4 regions of the Parabacteroides leei genome follow, and region 3 is predicted to be linked to each of the others. Evidence: riboswitches for the same ligand, from Rfam matches in the RefSeq annotation. Region 3 holds a riboswitch; each other region holds the start of a gene.
The links. A riboswitch is a leader RNA that binds a small molecule or an ion and turns the genes downstream of it on or off. The one in region 3 is predicted to bind cobalamin.
Positions count from the first base shown of each region.

Region 1: linked by a shared signal. The riboswitch ahead of M1P97_RS17355 (porin family protein) and the one ahead of M1P97_RS15935 (TonB-dependent receptor plug domain-containing protein) in region 3 are both predicted to bind cobalamin.
Region 2: linked by a shared signal. The riboswitch ahead of M1P97_RS06075 (sirohydrochlorin cobaltochelatase) and the one ahead of M1P97_RS15935 (TonB-dependent receptor plug domain-containing protein) in region 3 are both predicted to bind cobalamin.
Region 4: linked by a shared signal. The riboswitch ahead of M1P97_RS06125 (ABC transporter substrate-binding protein) and the one ahead of M1P97_RS15935 (TonB-dependent receptor plug domain-containing protein) in region 3 are both predicted to bind cobalamin.

Region 1 covers NZ_JAMBQG010000012.1:188,440-191,873, reverse strand. Annotated here, with positions in the region: gene M1P97_RS17365 (ATPase) at 1-793, shown strand, start outside; gene murQ (N-acetylmuramic acid 6-phosphate etherase) at 808-1,629, shown strand; cobalamin riboswitch at 1,671-1,869, shown strand; gene M1P97_RS17355 (porin family protein) at 2,137-2,730, shown strand; gene priA (replication restart helicase PriA) at 2,802-3,434, shown strand, end outside.
Region 2 covers NZ_JAMBQG010000003.1:93,491-96,924, forward strand. Annotated here, with positions in the region: gene aspT (aspartate-alanine antiporter) at 1-1,524, opposite strand, end outside; cobalamin riboswitch at 1,667-1,861, shown strand; gene M1P97_RS06075 (sirohydrochlorin cobaltochelatase) at 1,984-2,898, shown strand; gene M1P97_RS06080 (TonB-dependent receptor) at 2,989-3,434, shown strand, end outside.
Region 3 covers NZ_JAMBQG010000011.1:80,828-84,261, forward strand. Annotated here, with positions in the region: gene M1P97_RS15935 (TonB-dependent receptor plug domain-containing protein) at 1-1,449, opposite strand, end outside; cobalamin riboswitch at 1,483-1,682, opposite strand; gene M1P97_RS15940 (hypothetical protein) at 1,673-1,825, shown strand; gene M1P97_RS15945 (threonine/serine exporter family protein) at 1,967-3,301, shown strand.
Region 4 covers NZ_JAMBQG010000003.1:108,842-112,275, reverse strand. Annotated here, with positions in the region: gene M1P97_RS06135 (precorrin-2 C(20)-methyltransferase) at 4-702, opposite strand; gene M1P97_RS06130 (HsmA family protein) at 775-1,179, opposite strand; cobalamin riboswitch at 1,238-1,441, shown strand; gene M1P97_RS06125 (ABC transporter substrate-binding protein) at 1,491-2,651, shown strand; gene M1P97_RS06120 (iron ABC transporter permease) at 2,661-3,434, shown strand, end outside.

The sequences.
Region 1 (3,434 bases), on a different contig from region 3:
GTGTGTAATAGAAAGAGGAAAGCCAGCCCTTCGTTTTCAAACGCGGGGGATGAATCCTTTTTTTCAGACGGAGGAGGAGATAGGGAAGGAGATTGAAACCGGATTACTGCCTGCATTAAAAGACCTTATACCTTCCGCCGTATATTTTTACGGGGCAGGCTGCGCTTTCCCTGAAAAGAATGAAATGATACGGCGGTCTGTCAACCGGTATCTGTCTGTTCCTGTTGAGGTAGGGAGTGATCTCTTGGCTGCTGCCCGTGCTTTATGTGGCGATGAGCCGGGGATAGCTTGTATTCTGGGAACCGGTTCGAATTCCTGTTATTACGATGGCAAAGAGATTATAAAGAATGTTTCTCCCCTGGGATTTATTCTGGGAGATGAAGGAAGCGGTGCCGTATTGGGTAAACTATTGATCGGGGATGTATTGAAAGACCTGCTGCCTCCGGCTCTGAAAGAGCAGTTTCTTACACAATATGGCTTGACTCCGGCATCGATTATGGACAAGGTTTACCGGCAACCTTTCCCCAACCGTTTTCTGGCCGGCCTTTCCCCTTTTATACGGGAGCATTTGGATGAACCTGCCATTTGGGAACTGGTCACCCGTAGCTTTCTGGCATTTTTTACCCGGAACGTGAAGCAGTATGATTGTTTTGAATTACCTGTCCACCTGGTCGGTTCAGTTGCATGGTATTATCAGGAAATACTGAAAGATATTGCTTTCGATCTGGGTCTCCGTCTCGGAACGGTTGCGCAAAGTCCGATGGAGGGATTGATTGCGTATCATGGTAAGTAAACTTATATTTAATTATGTCATTTACTAAAATAACAGAACAAGATTCATTATATAATGACCTGGAACATAAATCTGTCCGGGAGTTGTTGGAAGATATAAACACAGAAGACCGGAAGGTCGCATTGGCAGTGCAAAAAACAATCCCCCAGATAGAGAAACTGGTAGATCAGATCGTTCCCCGGATGAAACAGGGAGGGCGTATCTTTTATCTGGGGGCCGGAACAAGCGGTCGGTTGGGAGTGCTCGATGCTTCTGAAATACCTCCAACTTTCGGAATGCCCCCCACTTTGGTGATCGGTCTGATTGCCGGTGGCGATACGGCTCTTCGCAATCCGGTAGAGAATGCGGAAGATGATATGGAGCGTGGTTGGGAGGAATTGCAGGAGCATCAGGTCACAACCAAAGATACGGTGATCGGTATTGCTGCATCCGGTACGACCCCTTATGTGATTGGAGCTTTGCGTAAAGCCCGTGAGCAGGGGATACTGACGGCCTCTATCTCCAGTAATCCGGATTCCCCCATGGCCGCTCAGGCCGATGTGGCGATCGAAATGATTGTCGGTCCGGAATTTGTAACCGGCAGTTCCCGTATGAAGTCCGGTACGGGGCAAAAGATGATTCTGAATATGATTTCAACATCTGTGATGATCCGGTTGGGCCGTGTAAAAGGCAACCGGATGGTAAATATGCAATTGACCAATCAGAAACTGGTCGACCGGGGGACGCGGATGGTGGCAGAGGAACTGGGGCTGAGTTATGGCCAATCGCAGCGGCTCCTTCTGATGTATGGCTCGGTAAAGGCTGCCGTTGATGAATATCGGAAACATAATAATTAATATTTTTCATCAACCGATGGAGAACGAAACGAAAATATCTCTATATTTGCGACGTGCATTGTTCCGGACCTGTATCCGCAGGAAAGGATTAAAAGGGAATCGGGTGTAAATCCCGGACAGTCCCGCTGCTGTAAGCTTCATTATAGATTGGGCAATACCATAAGCCACTGTTCTTTTTTGAATGGGAAGGCGCTCAAACCGGAAGTAAGTCAGAAGACCTGCAAGGCATATTATTTCGACGGCTTCGAGGAAAGGCCGGAAGAGAACAGGAGGTCGGTTAACGTCTCCACTATTCTTACTCCCGTTTCCCGTATAGCTGTCTGAACGTTTTTGTTTTTAATTATTTTGCCATAATAATTAGGAAAAGAGGCATGGATCGGTTTATGGGATGAGCTCCGTAACCGGTGCATGCTTTCCTTTTTATGAATGAACAGGATGATAGGAATACTTGTTTATTATAGGAAAAGTGCGTTTATTTGTAAACATAATTAATTAACAACAGGCAATATGAAGAAGGTTACAGGTTTAGTTTTGGTTATTTTGATGATGTTTATAGCCCTACCGGCTAAGTCCCAACTGAAGTTTGGATTAAAAGGGGGAGTAAACATATCGTCCGTTCATCTGAATTCCGATATACTGAAGGCGGATAATGTGACAGGGTTCCAGATCGGTCCGATGATCGAGACAACACTCCCACTGGTCGGAATCGGACTGGATGCGGCGATCCTTTATTCTCAGAAAGGATTGGAGTTGAAAGCGAAAGGCTCTGAAAATACCAGTATAAAAACGGATTATCTCGATGTACCGGTCAATTTGAAATGGAAATTCGGTATTCCCCTTGTTAAAGCTTATCTGTCGGCCGGACCCTATATCGGTTTCCGTGTCGGAGGAGATAAAATCTGGAATGTTTTAGGCGAACAGATGAAAGCAAAGAATTTCAGTGCAGGACTTAACTTCGGTGTAGGGGCTGAATTGATAAGCCATTTACAGGTAGGGATAAATTACGGATTGGGATTGACTGACAATTACAGTGCCGACAAACTCGATTTGGGAGGTGCTAAAAACCGTGGATGGTCTATCACAGCCGCAGTTCTGTTTTGATGACAGATAGAAAAGATATGCAGGGCCGGACTTTAACAGTCCGGCCTTTTTTGTTACTTTTGACCTCGTAAATGAAATACGCAGATGTCATATTGCCTCTTCCGTTAGAGAATAGCTATACCTATAGTATTCCTTCCGATCTGGAGACAGCCGTCATTCCCGGTTGCCGGGTGATCGTCCATTTCGGTAAGAAGCGCTATTATACGGCGATTGTAATGGATGTGCATGAACGCAGGCCTGATACGGATTTTGAAACGAAAGAAATTTATGCCTTGTTGGATGCGACTCCCGTATTGCGCCGTCCGCAACTCCGTTTCTGGAAATGGATCTCATCCTACTATATGTGTAAGCTGGGGGATGTTTATAAAGCCGCCTTGCCTTCCGGCTTGAAGCTGGAAAGTGAAACGGCCGTCACCTATAATCCCGACTTTGAGGCAGATGGTCCTTTGAGGCCGAATGAACAGTCGGTACTGGATGCTTTTACCGGTGTCCTGAAACTGACCGTGTCGGAACTGGAGAAAAAGACAGGGCTTCGTAATGTGGTTCCCGTAGTTGCTTCCCTGATGGCCCGTGGAGCGGTAGTAGTGAGTGAGGAAATGAAACGGGGATTTGTCCCGAAGATGCAAACCTTCATTCGCTTATCGGAAGAATATGCCACGGAAGAACAGTTACAGGCTGTATTTGCCGATTTTAAGCGGGCGAAG
Region 2 (3,434 bases), on a different contig from region 3:
GAACTTAAAGAGGTAACGTCCCATCAGGACACCTGCTATCAGCGGGATGGCCGTTGCCAGTGCACCGATCACAAACAGGCTCACGCCTACTTCCTTAAAGCCGGTCACAAAACTCGGCCCGGCCGTAATGCCGACAACTGCGATAAACATATTCAGCCCGACATTATTCAATACCCAGAGTGATGGTTCCGGGATACGGCCGAAAGTAGGATGTTTGGAACGAAGCCACCCGAACACCAGTCCGGCAATCAGTGCTCCACCGCTTGTACTCAAGCTGACCGGAATATCTCCGAAATGCAATGCCAGCGAACCGATCACGCCACCGATAAAGATACCCAATCCGACAAAGACCATATCCGTCTGGTTCGTCGGACGATCTGCATAGCCCAATGTGGCAGCCGCTTCATTCACCTCCATCTTGGTGCCGACTAACTCGAGCATATCACCCGGATCGATCTTAGTCGCTGCCAATACCGGTATACTGATACCTGCACGTTTGATACTTTTGATACTGACACCATGCATCACCTTTTCCTTACGGAGCCGGGCTACGGTCATCCCAACGAATTTCTTGCGTGATATCAGGACCGGCAATGTCTCTGCCGGGAAATCCAGTAATTCGATATCGTTCACCTCGTCTCCGATCCAGTCTTCTTCCCCGATCACAAACTCACGACGACCGCTCAATACGACCTCGTTTCCTTTCATAAGCATCAGATCAGGCTTCACCTCATATACAATACCGTTGATACGGACACGTTCGACGAACAAACGCCGTCCCTGCCCTTCCAGATAATCTTCCAGTTCCTGCACCGTCTTGCCAGCTCCGAACCAATCGTTATTTATCTTATAGGCACGAAAAGTAATCGGACGGGCAGCAGGCATAAAACCGGGTTGTTCGCTCTCGTCGTCAGTTCCCATCTTCGACTCTAATTCTTTACAGGCTTTCTTTACGGAAGCCAGTCCTCCGAGGAAACGGGGAGCGACATCACTCATGATCCAAGCAGAGCCGGCCGTACCGAAAATATAAGAAACGGCATAAGCCACAGGCATCACGTTTATCATCGAAGCCTTGTCGGCGGCGCTCAGTCCTCCCTGGTTGATCGTATCTTCTGCTACGCCCAATACAGCAGAGATCGTCTGCGAACCGGCCAATAGCCCGGCAGCTTCACCTGCATTGTATCCCATCAACTTTGCCAATAGGAAAGGGACAAACAGACAGAACAGACACATCAGTACGGCAAAAAGGACCTGAGGAAGTCCCTCTTTCTTCAGTCCGCGAAAGAACTGCGGGCCTACACTGTAGCCCACGGCAAAAAGAAATAAAAGAAAAAATACCGACTTGATAGGTGCTCCGATATCAATATGTAACTGTCCGATTATTACTCCGACCAGCAAGACACTGGTGACGGTTCCCAACGAAAATTTTCCTATCTTGAACTTACCGATCCAGAAGCCGAAAGCCAGCGTCAGGAAAATGGCCAGTTCCGGATAGTGTTTGAGTAAATCTGCAAACCACTCCATATATAAACTGTTTGGCGTTAATACTAAATAGACATTTTATGTCCGGTTTTTACTTGTGGTAATGAAACAGAAGCCGTAAGGCAGTTGTTCCGACAGAATCAATTAAGATAGTATAAAATCCCTCTTATTTTAAATAAATTTCTATCTTTGTCACCGCTTTGGTGATACGGTAACTTCCGGTTATCGTATAAAAGGGAATCCGGTGAAAATCCGGAACAGTGCCCGCTACTGTAAAGCCCATTCCGAAGGAAAGCATTCTTACACCACTGTCCGGCATAAGGACGGGAAGGTCGCTTTCCGGGCAAGTCAGGAAACCTGCCAAGGTTTTTTATATCGTATCTTCCCGGGGTCAGGAGGATGATAAGAACATACGGACAATCTCTTTTCATAAAAAAATGTTTACCGGCTACCGGTATTAGGGCTTGTCGTATTCGTAGGCTATCTTTTAATTTACATTATATGAAACATTTACTATTACTTATTGCTTGTATGCTCGCACCTATGTGCTGGGCACACGATGGCGAGAACTTCGAGGCATCCGACATGCTGGCCTCCATGCAACCGGGTGACAAAGCCGCCTTATTAATGGTACATTTCGGTACCACGTATGACAACACCCGTGCGCTTACTATCGACGCGATCAACCTGAAAGCAAAGGAAGCCTTTAAAGGCATGGAAGTACGCGAAGCTTACACCTCCCGCATTGTCGCACGTCGCCTGAAAGCACGCGGTATCGAAAAACTGAATCCTATGGAAGCACTGGAAAAACTGAAAGCCGACGGATATACCCATATCCTTATCCAGTCAACCAACATTATCGAAGGAGTGGAAATGGAATCGCTTCGCAAAGACATTGCACCCTTGGAAAAGGATTTCAAAGACATACGTATCGGCAACCCGTTGCTTTATACGCCTCACGATTTTGAGGATGTAATAATAGCCATCACAAAGAACGGGGCGAAAGAAGGGGCAACCGTCCTTGTAGGACATGGCACATACACACCTGCGACAGCTCAGTATGCGATGATGGATTATATGTTGCATTCGAAGGGTTACAACGATTATTATGTGACAACAGTTGAAGGTTATCCTTCTTTCGATGATATGGTTGCCAAACTTGAAGCAGGCAAAACAAAGAAAGTACTATTAATGCCTTTCATGTTCGTTGCCGGCGACCATGCGAACAACGATATCGCAGTCGACATGAAAGAGGAACTGGAAGGGAAAGGTTACCAGGTTTCCGTATTTATGCAGGGATTAGGACAAAATCCGGAAATCCAGAATATATTTATCGATCATGCCAAGTTTGCCGCCAAACACAAGATGATAAATATTATGGATAAGAAAAAAAAGTACGCTGCAGCAAAAGATTAAAAGACTATACCCTACATCCTTTCGAAAGAAGCATATATTTCTTTCGAAAGGATCTTACACGCCCAATTACATTTATTATTCAATATTCATATGAAGAAAATATTAATATTACTACCGTTATCAGCCCTGTGTATACACGCAATACAGGCACAAGAAAAGAAAGAGTACACAAATTTTTCCGATACTACATTCAGCATCCAGGAAGTAGTTGTACAAACAGCCAAAAGAAATATCCCGCAGGTTACAAAGCTAAATGTTCCTATGAAATATTTACCGATATCCGTAAACCGAGTATCCGGTAGTAGCCTGGAACTTCGTGGTATCCGCGATATACAGGAAGCAGTACGTTTTATGCCTGGTGTACGTATGCAAACCAGTTACGGATCATTCCAACAGTTATCGGTACGTGGTTTCGACCATTCGGTAATGATGATTGACGGCGTTCGCGATGAACGTTCCGCCATCAACAACTCTTATCCTTTCCCCGATCTTTCCGCTGTCGAATCGATCGAATTATTAAAAGGTCCGGCCTCCGT
Region 3 (3,434 bases):
AGGCAACGAACCACTCCAGGTCATTCCCAGGTTATATTGAGTTGCACGCTCCGGTTTCAAATTGGTATTTCCCATCCGCAGATAATACAGATCATTAAAAGTCGGAACACGGAATATATCTTTATAAGAAGCTCGTAAACGGAAATTATATTCAGGCATAACCCTCCATGATAAACTGACTGCCGGTGATAATCGTTTACGGTCAGACGGTTTGTCGCCTCTTTCTACTTTCTCGGTTATATAAGTTCCCAATAAACTGGCTGTGGCAGTCAATCTTGTATCTTTATATTGGGCGGCCAAAGCCGTTAAAGAAGTATATCTTTTTGGAAAAGGACATTCCGGAATGGTATTATCCAATGTATTGATGAAATAATCTTCAGCCAAAGAAAACGAAAGATAATCTGTCAGTGAATATAAACCGGATACGGAAAGATAATATTCCTTTTGTGTATACCGGTCATCCTGTCTTCCCGACTCATACTTATTATCAACATCCAAATGGCGCATCCATGAGTAATTATATTTGGCCTGTGCCTGCAAAGCGAACTTTTCAGTTATACGATTCTCATAACGAGCTTGTGCAAAGGCATTCCTATCCCACAAGCGTTCACCTGAATAATCATTGTAGAGAATTACAGACCCGGGCAGTCCTCTGTGGGAATCAAAATAATATCCTTTCATCGACAGCGTACCGGCTTTTCCCAGATCACCTGCAAAATTCAGTTCCGTACGCCAGGATTCGATATCACTATTATTTCTTTTCTTCTTTTCTACCAAGTCACCGTTCACCAAAGTAAACGGATAATTACCATCAGCCCGCAAATAATCGCCATGCCAGGAGGTATACCATTTTTTACCTAACTTCTGCTCATAACGTAAATAAGGATTCACGAGACCGAATGAGCCCACTTTCAATTGAGCTTTCAAATGGAAAGGAGAAGATGTAAAGTCCGGAGAACTAGTCTTCACACTCAACGCCCCCGCCGATGCATACATCCGGGCCGTCTGGAAAATATCGTCGGTCTGTCCGATCGAAAGTGAAACCATTTCTACATTATCCAGTGAGAAGCGGCTGATATCGACCTGTCCGCTCTGGGCATCCGTTATCGTTACGCCATCATAGCTGACAGCCGTATGTTGCGCACCCAGGCTGCGCACCGATACTGTCTTCAATCCCCCTATCCCACCATAATCCTTTACGGTAGCACCGGAGAAACGTTTTACCGCTTCCGACAAGTCCTGTATCCCCAACCGTTCGATACCGGCACGATCCATCACCTGCAAAGGAGCCGCTTCGCGGGTAGTGGACGGACGCGCCTTCTCCACCACCTCCACCCCCTTCAGTTGATGATAAGCCGTTGTATCTATCTGCTGTGCATTTACCGGCACAGACGCATACAGCCATGCGCCAAACAGGCATAGAGTTCTTATTATGTATAAATTTCGCATATATTACAGGTCTATCAATACCTTACCCGAGGCATTGCATATCGAATGATGGCAGGTTTTCTGACTCGTTCTCCCATGATCGGCCGCCTTCCCAACTTTTCAGTCAGTGGCAACAAGATTTGCCGGGGTTATAGAACTTACAGCTACGGGTACAGTTCCGGACTTGCACCGGATTCCCTTTTACTAACGGTCAGCGACAGCCAAACCGTTACACCATAATTCGATGGCAAAAATACGAAATATATCGGAATATGAAGATAGAACAGGCAAACTTTATATCATTCGTATCGATGCGAACCTGCTGTTTACCTCTTCCCGGGGAGAATATGCCTTTTTACATTTTGATTATATAATCACCCTTTCCCTGTCCGTTTAATACGTTAAAAAATATTACCCGTAATATTAATTCTAAATAGTCGCTATATTAATTCGATTTACATGCGATAGTAATAGCATTTTGATAATCGGAAAAAAGCTGTACCTTCGCGCCCGAATTGGACCCGAATTAAACAAAAAGATGACAGACAAGGAAGTATTGTTATTACGACGCAAACTAGATCTCTTGCTTCGTACCGGTAAATTATTGATGGAAAGTGCTGCCGACACGAACCGTATTGAACGGAACATGAAACGAGTAGCTGCATTTATGGGTATTCCGGAAGAGAAATTACATCTCGATATCCGGTGGACGATGATCATGGTAAATGTCAGTGACGAAAGAAACTCATTCTCCAAATTCCAGAAATGTGAGAAACACGGTATTAACATGACCGCAATCTCACAGATCAGCGATCTTTCATGGCGCGCTATCGAGGAAGATTACTCACTGGACGAATACGAAAATGAATTGGAGAAAATTGCGGCAAAACCGCGTAACTATATTCCTTATGTAGTGGCCATCGGCGCCGGATTTGCCTGCGGAGGATTCTGTAAACTGTTTGGATGCGACTGGATCGCTTTCCTGTTTGCTTCCATTTGCGCATTCATCGGTTTCAGGGTACGTGCCCGTTGCGTCGAAGCCGGCCTGAATGTCTATATGAGCATAGCCCTCGCCGCTTTCGTATCCACCTGCCTGGCCTATGTTTCCTCTTTCTCGGGACTATCCGATACGCCCTATCATCCGTTGCTGGCATGTGCCTTGTTCATCGTACCGGGAGTGCCGCTGATCAACTTTGTGGACGATATGCTCGACAACCATTTGCTGGTAGGGATCACCCGTGCGGCGAATACGGCCATGATGGTAGGCGCCATGACTTTCGGTATCGCGTTTGCCATGCGTGTACTTGTGATGGGGGACATCACGATCGACCATAAATTCAGTGAACTAAGTATGGTTCCTCACGACCCGTATTATGTATATGCAATTGCTGCGGCTATTGCTGCGATGGGATTTTCGATGATCTTTAATATACAACGCCGCTTATTATGGGTGGTAGCAATCGGAGGGATCATTGCCGTATGTACACGCAACTTTGTGAATTTCGAATTGGGTTACGGTCCTGTGATCGGTTCGTTTATGGGAAGCTTCGTAGTGAGCCTCCTCGCAGTGAAAGCGGTGCATTGGTTCCATGTACCCAACCACGTACTGACAATACCCTCCGTCATCCCGATGATCCCCGGGGTCTTGATGTACCGGTCATTATTGGCATTCATCGACCTGCACGGAGTAGTCGGTGAAGTGACGAATGCATTCTTCAACGGCATCAATTCAGCCCTTATCATCCTCTGTATCTCGCTGGGGGTTGCCGTTCCGAACATCTTTGCCCGCCAATACATCGCCAAAGACCGCAAACGGTATCTACAGGAAGAGCTGGAGAAACGCCGGCAACGCGGAAAGTTCCTTGAATGGTAAAATAAATCATAACGATACAAACAACAAGAGGCTGTTCATTTAATATATGGGGCAGCCTCTTAAACATTTTATACGATAGCGACTGAAACAACTATATTTTTAACAAAGAAATACACAACAAGGAATTTCACCC
Region 4 (3,434 bases), on a different contig from region 3:
GGATTATTGTATGATCATTAATGAAAAATAGGGGTACACTTTATTCGCTATAATCTTCTTATCAGAAGTATAATATTCTTTTTCTGTTCCTACATTCTCAAAGTAATGGAACTGTGTCTGCGGATGCTTCCGGATACAGTCGTGTACAGCATTCACACATTGTGACAGTTTCATAATGACGATTACATATCCGGCGTTGATCTTTTCACTCAACTCTTCGGTAGAAGGTGTGCCGGGAATGACAACGATCTGCTCTTCCTGTTTGACGATATGCAAACCAGCCAAAGCTCCGGCGGCAATGAAAGCCGGAATCCCGGCAATACGTTGTACGGCGATCCCTGTCTCTGTAAGTTTGTCGTATATGTATTGTATGGATGAATAGAAACCGGCATCCCCTTCGGCAACGATGACAATCCGTTTACCTATTGCATGGTTTGCCACAGCTTCATTGTATAAACTATCGTAGGCTTTCCAGGCCTCTGTACGATCTTTATTCATAGGAAGCATAAAGCATCGTATGGCAACTTCGTTTATCTCCAAAGCACGCACGATATCAGCCGCACGTGAAAGAGAATCTCCCTGCTTATTCCGGGTAGCCGGACAATAGATTATATCTGCCTGCTGAAGTTGTTTAAACCCTTTTACAGTGATAAGTTCCGGTTCACCGGGACCTAATGAAACGAAGCTGATAGGATGTGTCATTTGCTCTTGTTTTATTCAGAGGGCAAAAGTGCTTAAAATAACGGAAGTCTCCAAATAAACTGCTGAACAATATCAGGGGTGAAGCGACATTCCCAGATAGCCCCCTATGAAATAAGGGATTAACCAGATACACCAGACAACTATACTGAAACGGTTGAAATGAGCTTTCGCTTTGAGGGACCCTTTAAGATAGGTCCATAAAGCCCATAACGCATGGACAAACATCAGGCAGATCGCTATTATTCCGGTGATGGTGTGGAGATTATCTTGTATTCCGGTCATTTGCGCAATCTGTTCCATCAGGCCGGTACCGATAGCATCGGCGAATAGTCCGGCGATAAAGAAAGCTACATGCCAGGCTTTCAGCTTCTTTTGGATGCGTTCGCCCCATACACCGATTGTATAAAATACTAATGCCGATGATATTACGCAAATAGCTGCAATTAAGAAATGAGTGTCTACCTGATTGAGTACCATAATGCTGTCATTTTCTGTAAATAACAGTTCCGTATGCGAAAGGTTCAGTTTTTCTTATTACTTTTGCGCTCGAAATCGGTTCTGTAAAACTCCTGTTCACGGAGACAGATTAAAAGGGAACCGGGTGTAAATCCCGGACAGTCCACGCTGCTGTGAAGCTTTATAAACATCCTGATAATACCTTTTGCCACTGGTCTTTGCGATCGGGAAGGCATTCGGGATGGAAGTAAGTCAGAAGACCTGCCATTTTTTGCATAACGATTGTCCTCGTGGGTTTGGACAGTTTGTGTCGGATAAAAACAAATAGAAATATGAATAACTATTTACTCGGTGGCTGCCTGTTAGCGTTAATGGCTGCATCGTGCGTATCGAAAGGAAATCAGCAGGAGAAAGAGAATGCATCGTCGCAACAAACGATTACGGCGGATAGGATGGTTCAGATCACACCTGAATATGCCGAAGGTTTTCAGTTGACCTATGCCGACGGTTATGTTCTGATGGATATACATGACCCGCAGAATGAAGAAAGCACGCACTTCCTGTTTGCGTTGGTTCCCCGTGGGATGAAGCCGGAAGGTATTCCTGCCGATTATACAGTGATCGAAACGCCTGTGCGCAGTGCCATTTGTATGACTTCCCTGCAGCTCTCCAATTTCATAAAGTTGGGAGCGGAGGATAAGGTGGTCGGTATCACGAGTACGCGCCATCTGTTTAATAAGACTATCAATGATCAGCTGAAGGAAGGAAAGACGGCGAAGATCGGGATCGAAGGTAATTTCGATAATGAGGTGATTATGAGTATTAATCCGGACCTGATCCTGATCTCTCCCTTTAAGCGTGGCGGATACGAGACGATGAAAGATATCGGTATCCCTCTGATTCCTCATCTGGGATATAAAGAAATGACACCGCTGGGACAGGCTGAATGGATTAAGTTTGTCGGTCTGTTACTCGGGATAGAGCAGGAAGCCAATGAGAAATTCTCCATTATAGAGAACCGCTACAACGAATTGAAAGAGCTGACTGCCGAAGGTAAAGTGCAGAGACGTCCTATTGTATTCAGTGGCGAAATACATGGTGGTAACTGGTATGCAGTAGGAGGAAAGAGCTTCCTTGCACAGCTTTTCAAAGATGCCGGCGCTGATTATTTTTTGAAAGACGACGATCGCTCCGGCGGTGTGACGCTCGACTTCGAGACGGTCTATAACCAGGCCGATGAAGCCGATTACTGGCGTATCGTAAACAGCTATCCGGGAACATATACTTATAAATCACTGAAAGATCAGGATCCCCGTTATGCAGACTTCCGTGCTTTCAAGGAAAAGGGAGTGATCTATTGTAATATGCGGGAGAAACCTTTTTATGAAAGCATGCCGACCGAGCCGGAAGTTGTATTGGGCGATTTATTGCATATCTTCCACCCGAATTTATTGCCGGATCACACGCCTGTCTATTATGATTTACTTAAATAAATGGGGACGATGAAGTATTCTAACACTATCCTGATGCTTTTGATCCTTGATTCAATCGTCGTGTTGCTGTTTCTGAATCTGGTGTTGGGATCTGTTTCGATTCCCTTCCATTCGGTTTGGAATATCATCTGCGGCAATGGCGACGAACCGGTCACCTGGCAGAATATTATCTGGAAATCACGCTTTCCGCAAGCTTTGACGGCATTAGTTGCGGGAGCCGGGTTAGCTCTCAGCGGGCTTCAGATGCAAACCGTATTCCGTAACCCTTTGGCGGGACCTTCTGTGTTGGGTATCAGTTCCGGTGCAAGTATGGGAGTTGCCTTCGTTGTCTTGCTGAGCGGAAGCCTGGGAGGCGTGGCGTTGAGTAAACTGGGCTTTATGGGGGAGATTGCTTTATCTATTGCGGCCATAGTCGGTTCCTTGTCTGTTATGGCACTGATCGTTTATGTCTCGCAGAAGGTTAAAGGGAATGTGACGCTATTGATTATCGGGGTGATGATCGGCTATGTAGCAAATGCGGTGATCGGTGTGTTGAAATTCTTTAGTGTGGAAGAAGATATCCGTGCTTATGTAATCTGGGGACTGGGAAGTTTCTCACGTGTCTCCGGTAATCAGATGATGCTTTTCGTGGCGATTATGGCTATCCTGATCCCTCTTTCGTTCCTATTGATAAAGACATTGAACCTGATGCTTCTCGGCGATGGGTATGCCCGCAACCTGGGACTGAATATTAAACGGGCACGCCTGCTCGTTATCACCTCTGCCGGTGTATTGACAGCTATC